DNA from 2 places in the Pseudoalteromonas sp. SR41-7 genome. Region 2 is predicted to be linked to the other one. Evidence: riboswitches for the same ligand, from Rfam matches in the RefSeq annotation. Region 2 holds a riboswitch; the other holds the start of a gene.

Region 1 (3,397 bases), on a different contig from region 2:
CTACGTATTATCCAGCAGAGCATTATCATCAAGATTACTATAACGAAAACCCACAGCAGGGTTACTGTAGTATTTTAATAGCACCTAAGTTACACAAGTTTGAAACCGTATTTAAAGAGTTCTTAGCTGACTAGCTAATTTTAGTAGTTAAACTTAGCTACACATTAAAAAGCCCGACATAAGTCGGGCTTTTTAATATTAATAAATACCGTTAAAACTGGTAGCTTGCGCCTGCAAAAAAGCGACGCTCTGGCGTGTTGTAGTAATACACTTCACCCGTTGTAAAATCAGTGTTTGAATCAACAGCGTTATATTCTTTATCAAATAAGTTTTCTACACGAAGTGAAACTTCAATATGTTCATTTACTTGATAATTACCCGCTAGGTTCCAGAGTGTATAAGAGCCTAAGCGCGTCACAGCACCTTGTCGGTCGCTACGGTATTGCATGTCTAAGCTTGCATCAAAAGCACCAAACTGTTTTGCAAGTTCCCAGTTAAAAGTACGTTTAGCAACATTACGCAACTCTGCGCCCGTTTCTTCATCTTCAGCGCTTAAGTAAGCAAAGTTAAGGTTGCTATCAAAACCAAAAAACTGCTGAGATAAGCTAAATTCAACCCCTTCGTAACGTGCTTCATCGATATTAGCCAATGCAAAGTTTGCATCGTAATCAATCTTATCTTCTATATCGTTTCTAAATATTGCAATATCAACTTGCGCGATATCAAAATCTACACTCAAACCTAACTCACGGTTTACTGATTTTTCAGGTTGTAAATCAGGGTTACCATAAAGTGGATAATATAAATCGTTAAATGTAGGAGCTTTAAAGCCAGTACTTTGGCTTATACGAAATGTTGCATCTTCAGATAAATGATAACCTGCAGCGGCTGTATACGTTGTTTCGTCGCCAAATTGCTCATCATCATCTTGGCGAACAGTTAAATTAGCCAGTACTTTATCTGCATCATAGTAAGCACCTACAAACACAGCAAGTACATCGCGGCTGTCTTCAACAAATGGTTGCGAACTATGCGACACATCATCGTTGTACCAATTAATACCACCACTAATGTTAAGTTCATTAGATAACAGGTACTGGCCGTTATAATCAATTTGTGTGCGTTTAGTTATAAAGGTACTTGTTGTTGGCCCAACTGAAAAATCGACATATGTATTGTCTGAATCATCTGTTGAAAGCGCTAAATCAATACTATGCGTTTGGTTAGTGTAGTTTTTGCTCCAACCTGCAGAAAGTTGATAGTTTTTAAAGTCATCTCGTTCAATCGTACTATCTACTGGGCTAAAGCTACTGTCGTAATCTGCATAACCTTCACTGTATTGGCCTAATAACTTAAAGTCGCCGTAATGTGCATCGGTGTAGTTTACTTTAAACCCAAGGTTTTTATTTTCATAGCCATCTTCATCAGGTGCTACGCCTTGCAGTACATCAAAGTTATCTGTTTTTTCAAAGCCTGCGTTAAATGCTGTTGTTATATCATCTGACTTTACAGAACCTGCAACTTGATAATTTTGATAAGAGTCAGAACCAAATGTAGCGCTTAGGGATAAGTTATCTGACTCACGCGTAATAATATTAATAACACCAGCGAGTGCATCAGAGCCATAAACAGCCGCGCGAGAGCCTTTAATAATTTCTATGCGTTCAATACTATTTAAAGGGACATTATTTAGTGCTTTTTGACCAAGTGTTGCTGAGCCTGTACGTACACCGTCAATTAAAATCAACGTATCGCCAGAGCCTGTACCACGAAGTGACACACCTGTATTTTGACCAAAACCACCGTTTGGATTAACTTGAAAACCCACTCGCGTGCTTAAAAGTGTAGGTAAATCGCGTACGTTACTAGCTTCTATTTCAGCACGTTCAATAACATTTACACTCACTAAAACGTCGTTAATTGATTGCTCAAACTTATTAGCTGTAACGGTTATTTTTTCAATTGATTGCTCTGCACCAGACACAGAAAATGAAAGCGCAGCAGAAATTGCAACGCCTAGAGTTGTTTTGTTTAACATGAGATCCCCTACCTTTGCCCACCGCAAAGATTTAAGTAAGTAAGATTGCATCAAGGCCGGTCTCCGGACTCAGTAAGCACATAAAAACATGCAATACTCTACCGTTGCGGGGGCAGTGTTGGGCTTGTAGTCATCATGAAAACGCACCAACTTCCCGATTATCCTGCTAAAAAAATCATTACATGAAGTGGCTAGCAAGCACCTTGAAAATATGCCGTCATTGTGAGCATTTTGTTTACAAATGTCAATGGACGTCTATATAGCTAAAAGCTATTTCAGTTCAGTGCTGTATTATTATAGCTTGAAGGAATACCGTACTTATCAAGTAGCTTCTGAAGTTGCATTTGTGTAGTAGGTAAATTTAATATTTCATCCATTTTGCGACTAGATATTTTATTTGATTGTGAGTTAATCAAAAAATGTGTTTCATACACTGCATCTGGTACGTCACTCTTAAATAGTAAATCCATATTTAAGATATTCTGCTTTTTAAAATACTGATAAGCAATACTGTTTAAAACCCCGACTTCAGCGCGCCTTAATAGCAGCATTTTAACTACATTGAATTCATCGATTGTAAGGCTTACCTGGTGCTCTTCTCTCAAGTATTCGGCATTTGTATTAAATCCTGCAAATTGATACGAGTACCCTAAAACCCCAACTTTGGTTAATTTGTCCAGATTGTCAAAATAAGTTTGTTCTGATGCATTCTCTTTGAGTGTATAAAGCTCGTTTTTGGTGATGGTATAAAATTCAGTTTTTTCAATGTTTTTCTGCGTTGTTTTTGGCAGCCATTGCATTGCCATTAAAAATAAAACGTCGAAGTTATTTTTTTCAACAGACAAAGTAAGCCTTTTTACAGGTAAAGAAATAAGTATAAAGTTAAATTCCTCCTGTGCGTCGTTTAAAATATTAATAAACTCAGGAGCAAAGCCCTGCTTTTTTTGCGCGTTAATAATAATCGGAAAGTAGCCATCTTCGACCAATACATCAATATCAACTGGCTTTGATAAGCTTGGCTTGGTAAATATAAGCAAAACAAATAACAGAAATAATTGATGGGGTCTCATTTTAATACCTTCTAGAGTGAAATTTTTATTATATTCAATTAAATATAATAGCTTAAATATCAAAAGGTGGATTAATACATGCAGAACTACGAGAGGATAAGGTGGGAAAGTTGTAAAAAATTAAGTAGCTTTAATCTGTCTGCAAATATAGACAAATTAAAGCATTTTTATTAAAAACAGTTTATAAATTAGTCGCGAAAGTTTTTAAACTGAAAAGGCTGACCTAAATCGGCACTGCGTACTACCTGCATTGCCTCTTGAAGATCGTCACGCTTTTTACCTGTCACAC
Region 2 (3,397 bases):
GGTAAAGCGAATGTAACAGTGCAATCATCTGATGACGGCGAAGGATCTTTTACTGAGATAAAAAGTAATGCATCTCGTCTTGGTGTTAAAGGTTCTGAAAAAATAAATGATAGTTTAGAAGCGGTATATAAGTTTGAGTTTCAAGTTGATGTGTCTGATGCTGATTCAAAAGGCGATAACGACGACAATATTTCTGCGCGTAACCAATACGTTGGTTTAAAAGGTGCGTTTGGCCAAGTGGTTATTGGTCGTAACGATACTGCGCTTAAACAATCTCAAGGTAAGTTAGACTTGTTTAACGACCTTGAAGGTGATATTAAAAATGTATTTAAAGGTGAAAACCGTTTAGGGAATACTGTTAGTTATTCATCAAACTCATACGAAGGTTTTAAAGTACTTGCTACTTTTGTAGCTGAAGATGATGTAGACGCTGATAACGGTTACTCAATGGCGGTTACTTACGGTGACGTGGCACTTAAAAAGAGCGCAGTATATGCCTCTATCGCAGCCGATAGTGAAGTAAATGGCTACGATGTATTACGCGCGTCAATCCAAGGTAAAGTTGAAAACTTTAAGTTAGGTGCAATGTACCAAACACAAGAAAAAGTTGACGGCAGCGCAGAAGCGGATGGTTATCTATTAAATGCAGCTTACAGCATGGGTAACAACACATTTAAATTGCAATACCAAGACATGGACTTTGACGACAGCGACGATAAGTCAGCAATATCAGTTGGTCTTGATCACAAATTAAATAAAAACATTAAAGTATTTGGCTTTTACTCAAGCTTCGACATGGACAACAACGTTGACCAAGACTACGTAGGCTTAGGTATGGAATACAAGTTTTAACTATTCGCTAAATTAGTTAAAACACTCCCTTTTTAACCGCGCTCTTTTGAGTGCGGTTTTTTTTGCTTTAAATTATTTACTTAGCCGCCCATAATAGAGCTTCATTTGGAATGAGGTGCGAGTCCTCGACTGTTCCCGCAACTGTAATTAGCGCAAAGCTTTAAGTCAGATACAAATGGTATAATACCAATTTTATTAAAAACATGATCTTTCTAGCGAATTAAATAACTTACTAACTTCGTTAAAAATTATTCATATAGAACAAGTATATGTCATAATTTCCGCTTTGTTATTAAGCTATTTCTTCGTCGCTATAATAAATCACTAATTTAGTGCAATTGGTATAAATTCTTTTAACGAGCGGGTTTACTCATTTTTTCTTGTAGTGCATTAGTATTTTTATCGCATTTTAGTGAGTTTAATCCCGTCTAGGACTGACTATTGCACACTCAAACACCATTAAATATACCATTACTAAACGTTAAAAACGTATCGTGGGGTATTGGCAATAAAACGATCCTCAAAAAAATAAACCTTAAAATAACCACAGGTAAATTTGTTGGCTTAATTGGACCTAATGGCGCAGGTAAATCGAGCTTATTGCGTTGTTTATATCGTTTTAATAAACCCAGTAATGGCGTTGTAGAGTTTAACAACACCGATATTTGGCAGCTAAAAAGCGATGAGTACGCAAAAAAAGTAGCGGTTGTTTTACAAGAAACCCCGTCGCAATTTAACTTAAGCGTATTTGATGTTATTGCACTTGGGCTAACGCCTCATAAATCGCTATTTAGCTCAGTAACTAACATTGATAAACACAAAATTACCCAAGCTATCAACACTGTAGGGTTGGCAGATCATAGCGATCAAAGCTTTGAGTCACTTTCGGGTGGAGAAAAGCAACGTGCCTTGATAGCCCGCGCCATAGTTCAGCAACCTCAGTTGTTAATAATGGACGAACCAACTAGCCATTTAGATGTTAAATACCAAATACAGGTAATGGAGCTTGCTAAATCGTTGGGTGTAACGGTGTTTGCATCGTTTCACGATTTAAACTTAGCTTCTGCAATGTGCGATGAACTAGTGGTTATTAAAAATGGTGAAATTACACATACAGGTACGCCAAGTGAGGTATTAACCGAAAACATGCTAGGCGACGTTTTTGGTGTCTGCGCTCAAGTAAATAACCACCCGCAAATATCGGAGTCGGGAAATAGCATCCCTCATATCACTTACTTTTATGGTTACGAATAATATGAGCGCAGTTAATACTCGCCAATCACTTGCGCTATTTATCAGTGCTGCAGCTGCTTTATTTAGCTTATTTGCAGCACTTAGTTTTGGCGCAGCAGAGACCTCACTTCAAGATGTATTTAATAGCTTTTTACTCTCAAATGATGCGTCTTTTAATTCGCGTATTATTTTTGAACTAAGAATGCCACGCACATTACTCGCCTTTTTAGCCGGCTCTGGCTTAGCAATTGCGGGGCTTATTTTACAAACGGTAACGCGTAACCCTTTAGCCGATCCTTACTTATTTGGTATATCGTCGGGTGCCTCATTTGGCGTGGTGTTACTTATGGCATTAGCAGGTATTAGCGCAGGTTTTATGTTATCGGCAGCAGCATTGCTGGGTAGCTTACTCGCCATGAGTTTATTAATACTTATTGCAGGTAGGCAGCAAAGTGCACAGGTAGAATCAATGTTATTAGCTGGTGTTGCTCTGTCGTTTTTATTTAGTGCATTTACCAGCTTGCTGCTTTATTGGAGCGACCCTCAGGCGGTAGCCGCTATTTTATTTTGGACACTGGGCAGCTTTTCGCGTGCGCAGTGGGCTACGCTTTGGTTGCCTTTATTGGTAATTACATTGTGTACGTTTGTAATGCTGAGCTTTAGAAGGCAGCTAAATGCTATGTTACTGGGCGATGAAAGCGCAATTACATTAGGTGTGAGGGTTCAGCGCTTTAGAATACTTATGCTGGTTTTAAGCTCATTAATTACCGCTGTGCTGGTGGCTATGTGTGGTGGTATTGGGTTTGTAGGATTAATGGTGCCGCATATTGTGCGCTTTTTTATATCCCAAGGCACCATCGCTGGCTTACTGGTAACCAGCTTGGTGGGCGGTACATTTATGGTGTGGGTTGATGTACTTTCGCGCTCATTGCTGAAAAACCAAGAACTGCCCGTAGGTGTTATTACTGCAGCTATTGGTAGCGTGTTCTTTTTGAGTTTATTGTTTTTTAGAAAGCGAAGGGTGTAATTCCATGAAAACCTTAATGGTGCAAGGCACTACATCAGATGCTGGTAAAAGCACTTTAGTTGCTGCCCTTTGCAGGGTGTTTGCTAAGCGTGGGGTAAAGGTTGCGCCTTTTAAACCACAAAATATGGCACTCAATAGCGCAGTAACAAAAGATGGCGGCGAAATTGGTCGTGCGCAAGCTTTGCAAGCAATAGCAGCTAAAGTAGAGTCCGAAATAGACTTTAATCCTATTTTACTTAAACCTAATAGCGATACTGGTGCACAAGTGATTATTCACGGAAGAGC

What was found. A riboswitch is a leader RNA that binds a small molecule or an ion and turns the genes downstream of it on or off. The one in region 2 is predicted to bind cobalamin.
Region 1: it holds a riboswitch for cobalamin, as region 2 does, so the genes downstream of both, H5092_RS01090 (TonB-dependent receptor domain-containing protein) here and H5092_RS04000 (ABC transporter ATP-binding protein) in region 2, are expected to answer to the same signal.

The regions. Positions count from the first base shown of each region.
Region 1 covers NZ_JACJEF010000001.1:240,613-244,009, forward strand. Annotated here, with positions in the region: gene msrA (peptide-methionine (S)-S-oxide reductase MsrA) at 1-134, shown strand, start outside; gene H5092_RS01090 (TonB-dependent receptor domain-containing protein) at 212-2,038, opposite strand; cobalamin riboswitch at 2,075-2,259, opposite strand; gene H5092_RS01095 (hypothetical protein) at 2,314-3,108, opposite strand; gene H5092_RS01100 (YajQ family cyclic di-GMP-binding protein) at 3,297-3,397, opposite strand, start outside.
Region 2 covers NZ_JACJEF010000002.1:282,798-286,194, forward strand. Annotated here, with positions in the region: gene H5092_RS03995 (porin) at 1-852, shown strand, start outside; cobalamin riboswitch at 914-1,048, shown strand; gene H5092_RS04000 (ABC transporter ATP-binding protein) at 1,294-2,106, shown strand; gene H5092_RS04005 (iron ABC transporter permease) at 2,108-3,112, shown strand; gene H5092_RS04010 (cobyric acid synthase) at 3,117-3,397, shown strand, end outside.